DNA from 2 places in the Mesorhizobium sp. 131-2-1 genome. Region 1 is predicted to be linked to the other one. Evidence: predicted binding sites of a transcription regulator. Region 1 holds the regulator's gene; the other holds the start of a gene.
What was found. The regulator HrcA, encoded in region 1, represses chaperone genes, less so after heat shock. The targets are predictions, from matches to a motif close to GTTAGCACTCNCNNNNNGNGAGTGCTAAC.
Positions count from the first base shown of each region.

Region 2: a site for HrcA is predicted at 888-916, ahead of groES (co-chaperone GroES). Genes of this name have one in related genera too.

Region 1 covers NZ_AP023247.1:787,744-795,115, forward strand. Annotated here, with positions in the region: gene cysK (cysteine synthase A) at 1-415, opposite strand, end outside; gene JG743_RS03740 (LysE family translocator) at 608-1,225, opposite strand; gene JG743_RS03745 (PQQ-dependent sugar dehydrogenase) at 1,332-2,681, opposite strand; gene JG743_RS03750 (hypothetical protein) at 2,805-3,002, opposite strand; gene hrcA (heat-inducible transcriptional repressor HrcA) at 3,098-4,180, opposite strand; gene rph (ribonuclease PH) at 4,324-5,040, shown strand; gene JG743_RS03765 (VOC family protein) at 5,050-5,460, shown strand; gene rdgB (RdgB/HAM1 family non-canonical purine NTP pyrophosphatase) at 5,460-6,107, shown strand; gene hemW (radical SAM family heme chaperone HemW) at 6,109-7,266, shown strand; gene JG743_RS03780 (low molecular weight protein tyrosine phosphatase family protein) at 7,272-7,372, shown strand, end outside.
Region 2 covers NZ_AP023247.1:6,645,221-6,652,592, forward strand. Annotated here, with positions in the region: partial or broken gene JG743_RS31950 (Tn3 family transposase) at 112-603, shown strand; gene groES (co-chaperone GroES) at 968-1,264, shown strand; gene groL (chaperonin GroEL) at 1,330-2,988, shown strand; gene JG743_RS31970 (NAD-dependent succinate-semialdehyde dehydrogenase) at 3,539-5,032, shown strand; gene JG743_RS31975 (transposase) at 5,339-6,016, opposite strand; gene JG743_RS31980 (cytochrome-c peroxidase) at 6,642-7,372, opposite strand, start outside.

The DNA of each region.
Region 1 (7,372 bases):
TCATGCCCTTGGGACCTTCGGTCAGCACCAGCTCGGCGCCGAGCAGCGCCAGCATCTTGCGCCGCTCGACCGACATGGTCTCCGGCATGGTCAGGATCAGCTTGTAGCCCTTGGCGGCGGCGGCGAAGGCAAGCGCGATGCCGGTGTTGCCGGAGGTCGGCTCGATCAGCGTGGTCCTGCCGGGGGCGATGCGGCCCGAGGCTTCCAGCGCCTCGATCATGGCGACGCCGATACGGTCCTTGACCGAAGCGATCGGGTTGAAGAATTCGAGCTTGGCCAGGAGGTTGGCGACGACGCCCTTCTCCTTGGCGAACTTGTCGAGCCGCACCAGGGGCGTGTCGCCGATCGTCTCGGTGATCGAATTGAAGACGCGGCCGCGGCCGGGCACGCGCGCGGAGGTGACGGGCTTGTTCATTGTTTCGCTCCCAGATCAGGCAATTGCATTCAGCGACAGAATAGGGCTTTCAAACGCGCAAGATAGGCTGCCGGCCGAAAATATCCGAGTGGGGCGCGTGCTGAAAACGCTCCCGCCCTGGAAAAGCATTTTCCGGATCGGCCCGTTTCCGGAATGGATTGGCGGAAACGTCGACGCGATGAGATGCGCGCTCTACTGGCGGGCGGCGATCGCCGCCGCCGCACCCGCCATGAAGCCCGCGGCGGTGCGGTTCAGCGCCTTGAGCGCCCGCGGCGACTTCAGGAACCAGCGCGCCTTGGCCGCCAGCGCCAGATAGGGCACCAGCACCACCAGCAGCACAATGACGGTGAGCGCGACGAGGATGCTGTAGTCGGCCAGCGTGATCGTCTTCAGGTCGACGATGGTCGGCGTGATGGCAAGGTAGAAGATCATCGTCTTCGGATTGCCGAGCGTGACGGTCAGGCCGGCCAGGAAGGATGCGAACAACCCGCCCTTGCCCTTCCTCGCCTCGACTGTCTCCGGCGTGATGCCGCTGGTCCAGAAGCGCCAGCCGAGGAAAGCGAGGTAGGCGACGCCCGCCCATTTGATCGCCAGGAAGACCATGCCGAAGGTCTGCGCGACGAAGGCAAGGCCGAGCACCACGGCGGTGAGATAGGTGAGGTCGCCGAGGATCAGGCCGAACGACATGGCCAGCGACGAGCGGAAGCCGGAACCGAGCGCCCGCGCCACAAGCGCGGTGACGCCAGGGCCCGGAATGGCGGCGGCGATGCCGAGGGCGGCGCTGTAGGCGATGAATCCGGTGAGGGTCATGGGCTGGTCCTGGCGCGGGCGGCGCGGAAAGCGGCCCTTTTGCCACAAAACAAGGGCCTGGAGAATTCCCTCGCGGCGGGATTCGGTTGCACCAGGAGCGGCGATCTCAGGACCGGCCGTCGCCATAGGTGACGCGCCAGATGGTGCCGTTGCCGTCCTCGGTGAGGATCAGCGCGCCATCCTTCGCGACAGTGACGCCGACCGGCCGGCCCCAGACATCGTCGTCGGAGATGACGAAGCCGGTGGCGAAATCCTCATACTCGCCGGTCGGCTTGCCATCCTCGAATTTCAGCCGCACCACCTTGTAGCCGGTGCGCACGCCGCGGTTCCACGAGCCGTGCAGGGCGACGAAGGCATCGCCCCGATATTCGGCCGGGAAGCTCTTTCCCTCATAGAAGGCGATGTTGAGCGGCGCCGAATGCGCCTGCATCAGCACGTCGGGAACGGTGACCTTGCCGGCGAGATCCGGGCGCGCGCCCGCGTGGCGCGGGTCCTCGTTGGCGCCGATGTAATACCAGGGCCAGCCATAGAAGGCGCCGTCCTTGACGGTGGTGGCATATTCGAAGGGAACGTTGTCGCCGAGCCCGTCGCGCTCGTTGACGACGCACCAGAGCCCGCCCGTCTGCGGCTGCACGGTCATGCCGGAGCAGTTGCGCAGGCCGGTGGCGAAGCTGCGTCGGTTCCTGCCGTCGGGATCGAAGGCCAGCACGTCGGCGCGGCCTTCCTCAGAGCCCCAAATGGCGCCAAGCGGCGCCGACGTCGCCCATCGCTCGAGCCCGCCCTCCGGCTCGGCGCCGACGTCCTCGGCGATATTCGAACCGGAGCCGACGGACAGATAGAGCGTCTTGCCATCCGGGGAAAAAGCTATGTCGCGCGTCCAGTGATGGCTGGAGGGGATGTCCTGGACGATGGTTTCCAGCTTGCCCTGCGCCTTCAGGTCGCCGTCGCGATAGGCGAAGCGCATGACGCTGTTGCTATTGGCGACATAGACCCATTGCGGCCTGTCGCCCGGCGGGTAGAAGGCGATGCCATAGGGCCGGGTCAGCCCTTCGGCGAAAATGGCTTGCTCCGCCGGCTTCGCGCCGCCCTCGGCGAGGCGATAGACCCGGATCTGGTTGGCCTTGCTGTCGGCGACGAACAGGTCGCCATTGGGTGCCGCGCGCACGACCCGCGGATTGTCGATACCGGAGGCGACAAGCTCGATGGAGAAGCCGGGCGGCACGAGCGGCTTGACCCCTTCCGGGCGATCGGCGATGCCGGCGCCGTTCGATGACGAGCGGGTCAGGTAAGGCGCCGGCAGGTCCTGCGGCTTGATCAGGCGGCGAACGCCCGGACGGTCGGCTTTCCAGTCGCCGAAGGCCCTCTTGCCGGTCAACACCGGCTGGTCCGCCTGTTGCGCCAGCGCTGTGGTGGCGACCAGCACGGCAGCTCCCGCAAGACAGGCAAACCGGATCATACCGTCCTCCAGGGTTGGTCTCGCCACGGACCGGCCAAGGGCAGGGCAAACAACGGCAAGATCCGACAGGCGTTCCGCAGGGAAGCTCGCCACACGTGAATTTGAGGCCGGTTTCCTGGGTGCTCAGCTGCCTTCGGCGTAGAAATCATCGTCGAGGCGCTTTTCCAGCGCGACTAGGTCGGCGGGCAGCGGCAGGCCCATGGCGCGCAATTCCTGCAGCTTCTCGCGCAGCTGCTCCTGTATCTCGTGCTGGTCCTCGGGCTGATTGACCATTTCCTCGAGCAACATGCTGATCTGGGCCTTCAGCGATTCCAGCGCCATTCTTTTTCTCCTCGTCAGCCTGTGTCTTCCAGGGTGTGTCGAGATTCAGGTCAGGCCGCGCCGAGCACGGTGCCTCAACTGAATATCAATGCACCTTACCGCAGCATGCGCGAAATAAGCTGCGCCGTATAGTCGACCATCGGCACGATGCGGGCATAGTTCAGCCGCGTCGGACCGATGACGCCGAGCGCGCCGACGACGCGGGCGTCCTTGTCGCGATAGGGCGCCACCACCAGCGACGAGCCGGACAGCGAAAACAGCTTGTTCTCCGAGCCGATGAAGATGCGCACGCCCGGACCTTCCTCGGCGAGGTCGAGAAGTTGCAGCAGCCCGTCCTGCGTCTCCAGATCCTCGAACAGATGGCGCAGCAATTCGATGTCGGCCTGGGCGGTGACGTTTTCCAAGAGGTTGGCGCGGCCGCGCACGATGAGGCGCGCCGGCAGGCCGCTTTCGGCGCCCGCCCAGACCGCCAAGCCCTTCTCGACCAGGTCCTGCGACAGCGTGTCGAGGGCGGCCCTGGTCTCGTCCTTGATGCGGGCGATCTCGACGCGCGCCTCGGCCAGCGTACGGCCGCGGATGTGGGCGTTGAGGAAGTTGGACGCCTCGTGCAGCTGCGAGACGGTGGTGCCGGCCGGCAGGTCGACGACGCGGTTCTCGACATCGCCGTTCTGCGACACCAACACGGCCAACGCCTTGGTCGGCTCGAGCTGGATGAATTCGATGTGCTTCAGCGCTACCTCGTTCTTGGCGGCAAGCACCAGGCCAGCCCCGCGCGACATGCCCGACAGCATCTGGCTGGCCTCGGTCAGCATATGCTCCAGCGTGGCGCCGGAGCCGGAAGCGCGCACCTGCGCCTCGATGATGCGCCGCTCCTCGTCGGAGAGGTCGCCAAGCTCCATGAAGGCGTCGACGAAGAAGCGCAGGCCGGTCTGCGTCGGCAAACGGCCGGCCGAGATGTGCGGGGCATAGATCAGGCCGAGATGCTCGAGATCGCTCATCACATTGCGGATGGTGGCCGGCGACAACGAGGAGGGCAGGATGCGCGACAGGCTGCGCGAGCCGACCGGCTCGCCGTCCCTGAGATAGGATTCGACGATGCGCCGGAAGATGTCGCGCGATCGCATATCGAGCGACTGGAGCACGGGCGACTGCGATGCCGGATCGACTGCCTTGGTCATTCGAGCCAAAAACCTCCTGCTCAAATATAGACTTAGGCCGTGCCCGCGCAACCCGGTCCATTTTCCTTTGCGCCATGGGCCGCATGCGTCTACAAGCCGCCGACGAATCCTTGAAAACCAAAAGAAAGAAGAAAGAGGCCTCGATGCGCCCCTCCAAACGCCAAGCCGACGAAATGCGCGCCATCTCCTTCGAGCGCGGCGTCTCCAAGCACGCCGAAGGCTCGTGCCTGGTGAAGTTCGGCGACACGCATGTCCTGTGCACGGCAAGCCTCGAGGAAAAGGTGCCGGCCTGGATGCGCAATTCCGGCAAGGGCTGGGTGACGGCCGAATACGGCATGCTGCCGCGCTCGACCGGCGAGCGTATGCGCCGCGAGGCTTCCACCGGCAAGCAGGGCGGCCGCACGCTGGAGATCCAGCGGCTGATCGGCCGCTCGCTCCGCGCCGTGGTCGACCTGCAGGCGCTGGGCGAACAGCAGATCACCGTCGACTGCGACGTGATCCAGGCCGATGGCGGCACCCGCACCGCCTCGATCACCGGCGGCTGGGTGGCACTCTATGACTGCCTGCGCTGGATGGAGGCGCGGCAGATGGCCAGCGTCGCCAAGGTGCTGAAAGACCATGTCGCGGCGATCTCCTGCGGCATCCATGACGGCCAGCCGGTCATCGACCTCGACTATCTCGAGGATTCCTCGGCCGGCACCGACGCCAATTTCGTCATGACCGGCAAGGGCGGCATCGTCGAGATCCAGGGCACGGCGGAAGGCGAACCGTTTTCCGAGGAGCAGTTCGCTGCGCTGATGAACCTCGCCAAGAAAGGCATTTCGCGCCTGGTCAGCCTGCAGCAGATGGCGGTGGCTTAGGCTCTTGTCATGACGCCTTCCGCCATCCTTGAATCGGCTCTCTACGTCACCGATCTGGCTGCGGCGGAAGCCTTTTACGCCGACGTGCTCGGGCTCGATCTGATCGGCAGGGTCGAAGGCCGCCACGTCTTCTTCCGCTGCGGAACTGGCGTGCTGCTGCTGTTCAACGCCGAGGCGACCAAAATCCCGCCGGCGCCCGACGCCAGGCTGAAAGTGCCCCCGCATGGCACGGTCGGCCAGGGCCATCTCTGCTTCGCCGCGAGCGCCGACGAGATCGCTGGCTGGCGCAAGCATCTCGCGGCGAGGAACATCGCCATCGAAAGCGACTTCCAATGGCCGCAAGGCGGGCGCTCGATCTATTTTCGCGACCCTTCGGGCAATTCAATCGAATTCGCCGAGCCAGGGATCTGGGGCCTCTGATGCATCAGCTCAACGGACACAAAATCGTCGTCGCCAGCCACAATGAAGGCAAGCTGCGCGAGTTCGCCGACCTGATGGCGCCGTTCGGCTTCGAGGCCAAATCGGCGAAGGAATATGGCCTGCCGGAGCCGGACGAGACCGGCACCACCTTCGAGGAGAACGCCTACATCAAGGCATACGCTGCGGCCAAGGCCACCGGCCTGCCGGCGCTGTCCGATGATTCCGGGCTCTGCGTCGACGCGCTCGACGGCGCGCCCGGCGTCTACACCGCCAACTGGGCCGAGACGCCGGACGGCAGCCGGGATTTCGGCATGGCCATGCAGCGCACCGAAGTGGCGCTGCAGGAAGTCGGCGCGGCCGAGCCCGCGCAGCGCACGGGCCGCTTTGTCGCCGTCATCTGCCTGGCCTTTCCCGATGGCGAGGCCGAGTATTATCGCGGCGAAGCCGAGGGAACGCTGGTCTGGCCGCCGCGCGGCGCGCTCGGCTTCGGCTACGACCCGGTGTTCCTGCCCAACGGTTTCGACAAGACCTTCGGCGAGATGAGCGCCGAGCAAAAGCACGGCTGGAGGCCCGGTCAGCCGACGGCGCTGTCGCACCGCGCCCGCGCCTTCCAGAAATTCGCCAAAGCGCGGCTGGGGTCGGCCTGAGATGCTGCTCGACCGCAGTCCCGGCTTCGGCGTGTACGTCCACTGGCCGTTCTGCGCGGCCAAGTGCCCCTATTGCGACTTCAACAGCCATGTCCGCCACCAGCCGGTCGACCAGGAACGCTTTGCGCGCGCCTTCGAGGCGGAACTGGCAACGATGCGCGCCCGCACCGGGCCGCGCGAGGTGACGAGCATCTTCCTCGGCGGCGGCACACCATCGCTGATGAAGCCGGAGACTGTGGCGACGGTGCTGGATGCCGTGGCGAAGAACTGGACGGTGCCAGCCGGCATCGAAGTGACGCTGGAGGCGAACCCGTCCTCGGTCGAGGCCGAGCGCTTCCGCGGCTATCGCGCCGCGGGCGTCAACCGCGTGTCGCTCGGCGTGCAGGCGTTGAACGACAAGGATCTGCGCTTCCTCGGCCGGCTGCACAATGTCGAGGAGGCGCTGCATGCGATCGGGCTCGCGCGGGAGATATTTCCCCGCCTCTCTTTCGACCTGATCTATGCCCGGCCGGGCCAGACGCCGGAGGCGTGGCAGGCGGAGTTGGAGCAGGCGATCGGCCATGCCGCCGACCATTTGTCGCTCTACCAGCTGACCATCGAGGAAGGCACGCCGTTCCATGCGCTGCACGCGGCGCGGAAATTCATCATTCCGGACAATGACCAGGCCGCCGACCTCTACGCGCTGACGCAGGAAGTGACCGCGGCGCATGGGCTGCCGGCCTACGAGATCTCCAACCATGCCAGGCCGGGCGCCGAAAGCCGGCACAATCTGACCTACTGGCGCTACGGCGAATATGTCGGCGTCGGCCCCGGCGCGCATGGTCGCTTCGTCGAGAACGGCCGCCGCACGGTCACCATCGCCGAGCGAATGCCGGAAACCTGGGCCAACCTGGTCGAGGCCAAGGGCCATGGCGTCACCGGCGGCGAGATTTTGACGCGTTCCGAGGAAGCCGATGAGTTCCTGCTGATGGGGCTGAGGCTGGCCGAAGGCATCGACCTGTCGCGCTACGAGGCGTTTTCCGGACGCGGGCTCTCCAGTGCCAGACTGTCGGTGCTGCAGGAGGAAGGGCTGGTGGCGCCGGTCGGCAATTCCCGGCTGCGCGCCACGACGGCCGGCATGATCGTGCTTGATGCCGTGGTGGCAGACCTGGCGCGGTAACCCCCTTGAAGAACGTCCTCTTCGTCTGCAGCCAGAACCGCTTGCGCAGCCCGACCGCGGAGCAGGTGTTTTCCAGGCGCAGGGATATCGAAGTGGCTTCGGCCGG
Region 2 (7,372 bases), 970 kb from region 1:
AGCTCTAACCATGATCTCCGAATTGGAAAGGTGAGCGTCGGTTACGGTGTCGCCACAAGCGATCAAGCATACCAGTCGACCCAGCATCAGGCTGCGCTGCCGTGTCCACCGCGCGCTACTAGCGCTCACCAGATCGGCTGGATGAGAACCTTCCATGCCCGGTCGGAGACCTATCGCGCGGCGCAAGCATGCATCACCGATGCGCACACCCGGCATCCACATTCTCGATTTTGGGGCAATGGAACGACCGCGTCATCCGATGGGCAGTTCTTTCGCGCGAGCGACCGAGCGGCGAAGCGCGGCGACGTCAATCTGCACTATGGCAGCGAGCCGGGCTCGAAGTTCTATAGCCATCTGTCAGATCAGTACGGCTACTTCAGCATCCTGCCGATCAGCCCGACCGAAAGCGAGGCAGCCTATGTGCTCGATGGGCTGTTCGACCAGGACACGATCCTCGACATCCAGGAACACTTCACCGATACGGGCGGCGCGAGCGATCACGTCTTCGGGCTGTTTGCCCTGATCGGCAAACGCTTCGCGCCGCGACTACGCAACCTCAAGGACCGGAAGTTCCGCACGTTCTCCGAAGCGATGAGCGCTCCTTTTGGCGATGCAACCCGAGGTTAGGGATGAATTGCAAAAGGCTCAAGACTGTTCGGCTGGCCGTCGATTCCGGCCGACTGCTCGGCCGTTAATTTCACATAATTTCACATTCCAAATAAGACACAAAAGTCGGCCCAAAGCTTACGGCCGAAACGCGCGTAGGCAGTGGGTTTGCGCCGTAAATGGGGGTCCGGCTTCCGCGCCGATTCCACATCTTTTGCCCTCCGGTCCGTCCCCCCGCCCGTCTTGACTAAGTACGAACCTACAGCCTATCTCACGATCATCTTAGCACTCCCCAATAGCGAGTGCTAACCACCCTCCGGCAACGGAGAACCTTTCAACCTGCGCACCAGGGATAGTAAAAATGGCACAGTCGAATTTGCGGCCGCTTCATGACCGCGTGGTCGTTCGCCGAGTCGAATCCGAATCCAAGACCGCCGGCGGGATCATCATACCCGACACGGCAAAGGAAAAGCCGCAGGAAGGCGAGATCATCGCCGTCGGTTCCGGCGCCCGCGACGAAGCCGGCAAGCTCGTTCCGCTGGACGTCAAGGCCGGCGACCGCATCCTGTTCGGCAAGTGGTCGGGCACCGAAGTCAAGCTCAATGGCGAAGACCTTCTGATCATGAAGGAAGCCGACATCATGGGCATCATCGGCTAACACGCCGCTGCCTTTCATCCGTACCATCCAATCTGAATTTCGGGCGAAATGCCCAGGAGTACAAAATGGCTGCCAAAGACGTAAAATTCTCCCGTGACGCCCGCGAGCGCATGCTGCGCGGTGTCAACATCCTCGCCGACGCGGTGAAGGTGACGCTCGGTCCCAAGGGCCGCAACGTCGTCATCGACAAGTCGTTCGGCGCCCCGCGCATCACCAAGGACGGCGTCACCGTCGCCAAGGAAATCGAGCTTGAAGACAAGTTCGAAAACATGGGCGCGCAGATGGTCCGCGAAGTTGCTTCGAAGACCAACGACATCGCCGGCGACGGCACCACGACCGCGACCGTTCTGGCGCAGTCGATCGTCCAGGAAGGCCACAAGGCTGTTGCTGCCGGCATGAACCCGATGGACCTGAAGCGCGGCATCGACCTCGCGGTTAGCGACGTCGTCTCGACGCTGATCAAGAACGCCACGAAGATCAAGACCTCGGAAGAGGTTGCCCAGGTCGGCACAATCGCCGGCAATGGCGACGAGTCGGTCGGCAAGATGATCGCAGAAGCGATGCAGAAGGTCGGCAACGAAGGCGTCATCACGGTTGAGGAAGCCAAGACCGCCGAGACCGAACTCGAAGTCGTCGAAGGCATGCAGTTCGACCGCGGCTACCTCTCGCCCTACTTCGTCACCAACGCCGACAAGATGGTTGCCGATCTCGAGGACGCCTACATCCTGCTCCACGAGAAGAAGCTCTCCAACCTGCAGGCGATGCTGCCGGTTCTCGAAGCCGTCGTGCAGACCTCCAAGCCGCTGCTCATCATCTCGGAAGACGTCGAAGGCGAGGCCCTGGCCACGCTGGTCGTCAACAAGCTGCGTGGCGGCCTGAAGATCGCCGCCGTCAAGGCTCCGGGCTTCGGTGATCGCCGCAAGGCCATGCTGGAAGACATCGCCATCCTCACCGGTGGCCAGGTCATCTCGGAAGACCTCGGCATCAAGCTCGAGAACGTCGGCCTTGACATGCTCGGCCGCGCCAAGAAGGTGTCGATCTCCAAGGAGAACACCACCATCGTAGACGGTGCCGGCCAGAAGGAAGAGATCCAGGGCCGCGTCGCCCAGATCAAGCAGCAGATCGAGGAGACCACCTCGGACTACGACAAGGAGAAGCTGCAGGAGCGTCTCGCCAAGCTCGCGGGCGGCGTTGCGGTGATCCGCGTCGGCGGCGCGACGGAAGTCGAAGTCAAGGAAAAGAAGGACCGCGTTGATGACGCGCTGAACGCGACACGCGCAGCCGTCGAAGAAGGCATCGTTCCCGGCGGCGGCGTTGCCCTGCTGCGCGCTTCGCTCAGCATCAACGCTGTCGGCGCAAACTCCGACCAGACCGCTGGCATCAGCATCGTGCGTCGTGCGCTGCAGGCTCCGGCCCGCCAGATCGCGGCCAACGCCGGCGCGGAAGCCTCGATCGTTGCCGGCAAGATCCTTGAGAACAAGGGCGCGACCTTCGGTTTCAACGCCCAGACCGGCGAATATGGCGACATGATCGCCATGGGCATCGTCGATCCGGTCAAGGTCGTGCGCACGGCTCTCCAGGACGCGGCCTCGGTCGCCGGCCTGCTGGTCACCACCGAAGCCATGATCGCGGAGGCTCCGAAGAAGGAGTCGGCTGGCGGCGGCGGCATGCCTGGCGGCATGGGCGGCGGCGGCATGGGCGGCATGGGCGGCATGGATTTCTAATCTAGCCTCTATCAGCTTTCGGATACCGAGAGGGCGGCACCGACGCCGCCCCCTTTTTTTGGGACGGAGCCGGTCGGAAAAGGTTTGGGCTCGCGTGATATTGTCGTGCGCGCGCCTACACGGCCACACTACATCGTCGCAGTGGAGCTTTCGGGTGGCGTACTGAACAAACATGGCTTTGTGCGCGACTATCAAGACTTAGCAGCGCTTAAGCCACTACATCGATGGCACGTTCGACCATGGCGGTCGGTTTTCGATATGCCTGATATGAGCGGCCGTGGAAGCCGCTCAAAGAATGATACCGTAGTGCTGTTGCCAACGTCGGCGATTTCGATGATCGACTCCGCCTATGCCAGCTCTTCACGAGCTCTATCCGCGCTTGCCTGTTATGGAGCGAAAGCCTTAGCGCGACTCGTGATTGAGGCTGTCATTGCTATGGGCTAATCAGTCGGGAAGCTGCGCTTGCAATGACGGAGGGCCGGAACGATTTCGTCCGATCATCTGGCACAAGTTGTGCTTATTAGTACGTTGCGAAGCTAGTAACTTAACCATGAAGGGGGACGACGGTTTGACCGTGACACAGTCGCTGACGAGACGTCTCAAAAATCCCGAGCTATTTGACGATCTGGCCGGTGTGCCTGGTCGGAAGGCGGAGCAATCCACGAGGCGTTTTTCGGTGTTCAATCCCTCAACGGGCGAGCTGTTGGCTGAGCTTCCAGATATGGATGTCCGGGACGTTTCCAAGGCAATCGATAAGGCTGAAGCTGCGCAGGAACATTGGGCGGCGCTCACCGCGCGCGAGCGCTCCGACATCTTATGGGAATGGCACCAACTGATCCTCGACCACAGCGAGGATCTTGCAGCCATTTTGACGGCTGAAATGGGTAAGCCGCTTGCAGAGGCGAAGTCTGAAATCGCCCATGCCGCAGCCTACCTCCAATGGTATGCCGAGGAGGCCAATCGCATCTATGGCGAGACGATTTCGCCGCCTTCTAACGACAGGCGTATGCTGGTAATCAAACAGCCGATCGGTGTTGTCGGCGCCATTACCCCTTGGAATTTTCCCGCCTCGATGGTGGCTCGCAAGATTTCGCCTGCGCTTGCCGCCGGCTGCGCGATTGTTCTGAAACCCGCGGAGCAAACACCGCTTGTCGCGGGTGCTATGTTCACGCTTGCCCGGATGGCAGGTTTTCCCGATGGCGTTCTAAACTTGATCTACGCATCGGAAGGCGATGCGGTTGGGCGTGAACTTTGCTCGAACCCGAAGGTCCGCAAGATCAGCTTCACTGGGTCGACCGAGGTCGGGCGGCTACTCATGAGGGAGTGTTCGGATCAGATCAAAAGAACCAGCTTCGAACTTGGTGGTAACGCTCCTTTCATTGTTTTTGATGATGCAGACGTCGACGCTGCCGTCGATGGTGCGCTACAGGCAAAGTTTCGGAATGCAGGCCAGACCTGCGTTTCAGCCAATCGGCTTTACGTACAGTCCAGCGTGTATAATGAATTCTGCGACAAATTCACCAAGCGCGTCAGTGCATTGCGCGTCGGTGACGGTTTCGAGCCAGAAGTTGCGATCGGTCCCCTGATCGATAAGTGCGCGCTTGCAAAGATTGAAGATCATATTCGCGATGCTGTGCGGCAGGGTGGGAAGATCCGTTGCGGTGGCAACCGTATCGGCGAATCGGGAACCTTCTTCGAGCCCACGGTGATCACCGACGTCGAAAGGACAATGCGGGTCGCTCAGGAAGAAACCTTCGGACCGCTGGCTCCCATAATCCGCTTCAACGATCCCGACCAGGTGGTGCGCGAGGCGAATGACACGATTTACGGTCTTGCAGCCTACTTCTACGCTTCCAATCTAAAGCGCGTGTGGCGCGTGGCTGAAGCCCTCGAATACGGAATGGTCGGCATCAATACGGGACGCATGTCATCCGAGGCCGCACCCTTTGGCGGAATGAAGCAATCAGGGATCGGTCGTGAGGGGTCGCGCCACGGCCTCGAGGATTATCTCGAAATGAAGTACCTGTGCATGGGTGGGCTATAATCCCACAGCATCCGCGTCCCATTGACTTCGCCCTGACAATCCGCCGCGGCCATCGATGGAATGGTGGCCTTCGATCAAGGCCCAGCGTAAAACCTTGATGCTGTCATCCTTGCCTTCGGCCGCATTCATCCATCCCTGATTGACACGTGCTTGCCATGTACCGCTTCAATCCGCCGGGAGTGGTTTTTCCTGTCTCGGCCGCGACAGATCAGGGTGCTGGTGCGCAAAATCTCCGACCATCCGACAGCCGGCGAGCCTTCGATCACAGTTCTACCGTCTGGTCGAATGGCGGCATTTTCTGAAGCCTTATTGCAGCCCTAGCTTCCTCTTCAGTTCCGCGTTCTCTGTGCGCAGGCGTTCCGCGAGCAGGCTCTTCAATCGCTTGTTTTCTTTCTCGAGGGCGACCAGGTCCTTCAGATCGTCGCCATCGGATCTAGGCGCCGCGGCCTTCTTCCAGTGATAATAGGTCTGTTCCGATATACCCGCCTGCTTTACGGCGCTCTTGAGAGTGGTGCCGCCGCTGATCGACGTCTCGACCTGAGCGAGCATTTGGGCGCGCTCTTTTCCGGAGTAGACCTTCCGGGCGCTCCGCACGGCCGCTGCTGTTGCTTCCGCCGGGGACGCCGTATTGGCGCCATTCTTGCGACCAGGCTCAGTCTTGGCCTTCCGCGAAGGTGGGGTTTTCTTCTTCGTTTCAGGCGTCCTTCCTTTGGGAGCGTGTTCGGTTGCAGCTTCTACTGATTCAGCGTCTAGGGGATTTGCCATGAGATACTCCGCTCGCGGTTTGTGCGCGTGTTCAGCATCAAGGGCTATGACATTAGAGTCAATCAGCCGACGATTTGGCAGATCCATATCTTTGAGCTCCCTTGTTGTGTCGGCTATAGCCGCGGAGAGATCGACATCGCTCCAGATGGAATGGCCCCGTTTTTGATAATTGCGCTTTTGTTTGACCTCCACAGTGAACGGTCGGGTCTGCCGCCTCATAGTTTCTTCCTTGTTAGAACGAATTGCACAGGAGGTCGCGGCTGACGATGACTGAACAACTGGCGCTTCCTCTGTTGCGCCGAGCTATATGGATGAGATAGTCCGAGAGCAAGCGGCACTTGCGGTGTGCATTGACAAATGCTCGGGCCACGTCGCTGGCTGACCGCAGCTTTGTTTCATATCGATGCGTTTGCAGAGCTGGAACAGCGGCTCGCGCGTCGCAACGCCATCGAGCACGTTTTGAAGGGGTGGATCTGAAGGCATCCGGTTTCTGCTGGGCGCACGCCAGCGGCTCGCGGAATATTGTCCGCGATGGCTCGATCAGGTGGTTGCGAGCTTGTCAGCCAATCTAAAGCGGGGGTAGGGGGTACATGGAACGACACATCACGACACAGTCGGCTAGTCGGAGCGTCTGATCGACGTGGCCGGCAAGGCGGGTCATGCTGTCGTGACGCAAGTGGGCGTCGACGGGTCAGGTTTTCATTTAGCGTTTCAATTGAATTCGGAAATGAAAGTCCCCCTAGCTTTCCAGTTGGATAGGCCTCGCCGGAAGTCATGATCGTCTCGTCCCAGTGAAGGGCGCAATCATTCGTGATTGCGACCTTCACTAGCCAGCTCCGGCCAATCATTGCGGGAGGATATGCAATACAGGTCGAGGCGTTGTCGGCGTTTCGGCGGGTAAGACGGGATAGGCGACCTCCGGTACTTTTCCGGTCAGCGAATTAAGGAAGGCAACGAGCAGGTCGACTTCTTTTTCCGTCAATTCTTGGCCGAGCTGGGTGATCCCCATAATGGCGACGGCCTGTTTCAGATCCCAAACCTTGCCCGAATGAAAGTATGGCGCGGTGAGTGCTACGTTGCGCAACGGCGCCACGCGGAAAACATAGGAATCGTCGGCTTCATGGGTCACGGCAAATCGGCCTTTGTCGTTTTCCGGCAGGACATCGGTGTTGGGCTTTTCAACGAGGCCGAATGGGGAATAGCCCTCCCCACCCACGTTGATACCGCCGTGGCAGGACGAGCAGCCTTTGTCCATGAAAAGCGTCAGGCCCTGTTTCTGCTCGGAAGTCATAGCGGCGTCATCGCCGTTGAGGAAGGCATCGAAGGGCGCCGGTGTGACCAGTGTCGCCTCAAAGGCTTCGATTGCCTTGGCGACGTTTTCGAAGGTGACGCGATCGGCTTCGCCCGGGAAAGCTGAATTGAACCACTCGACATATTGCGGCATCGACTTGAGCGTGGCGATGAGTTGACCTGGTGTGTTGGCCATTTCGACAACGGCTTGGATCGGTGCCTTGGCCTGAACCTTCAGGTCTTCAGCACGACCATCCCAGAACTGCGCTATGTTGAAGACAGCGT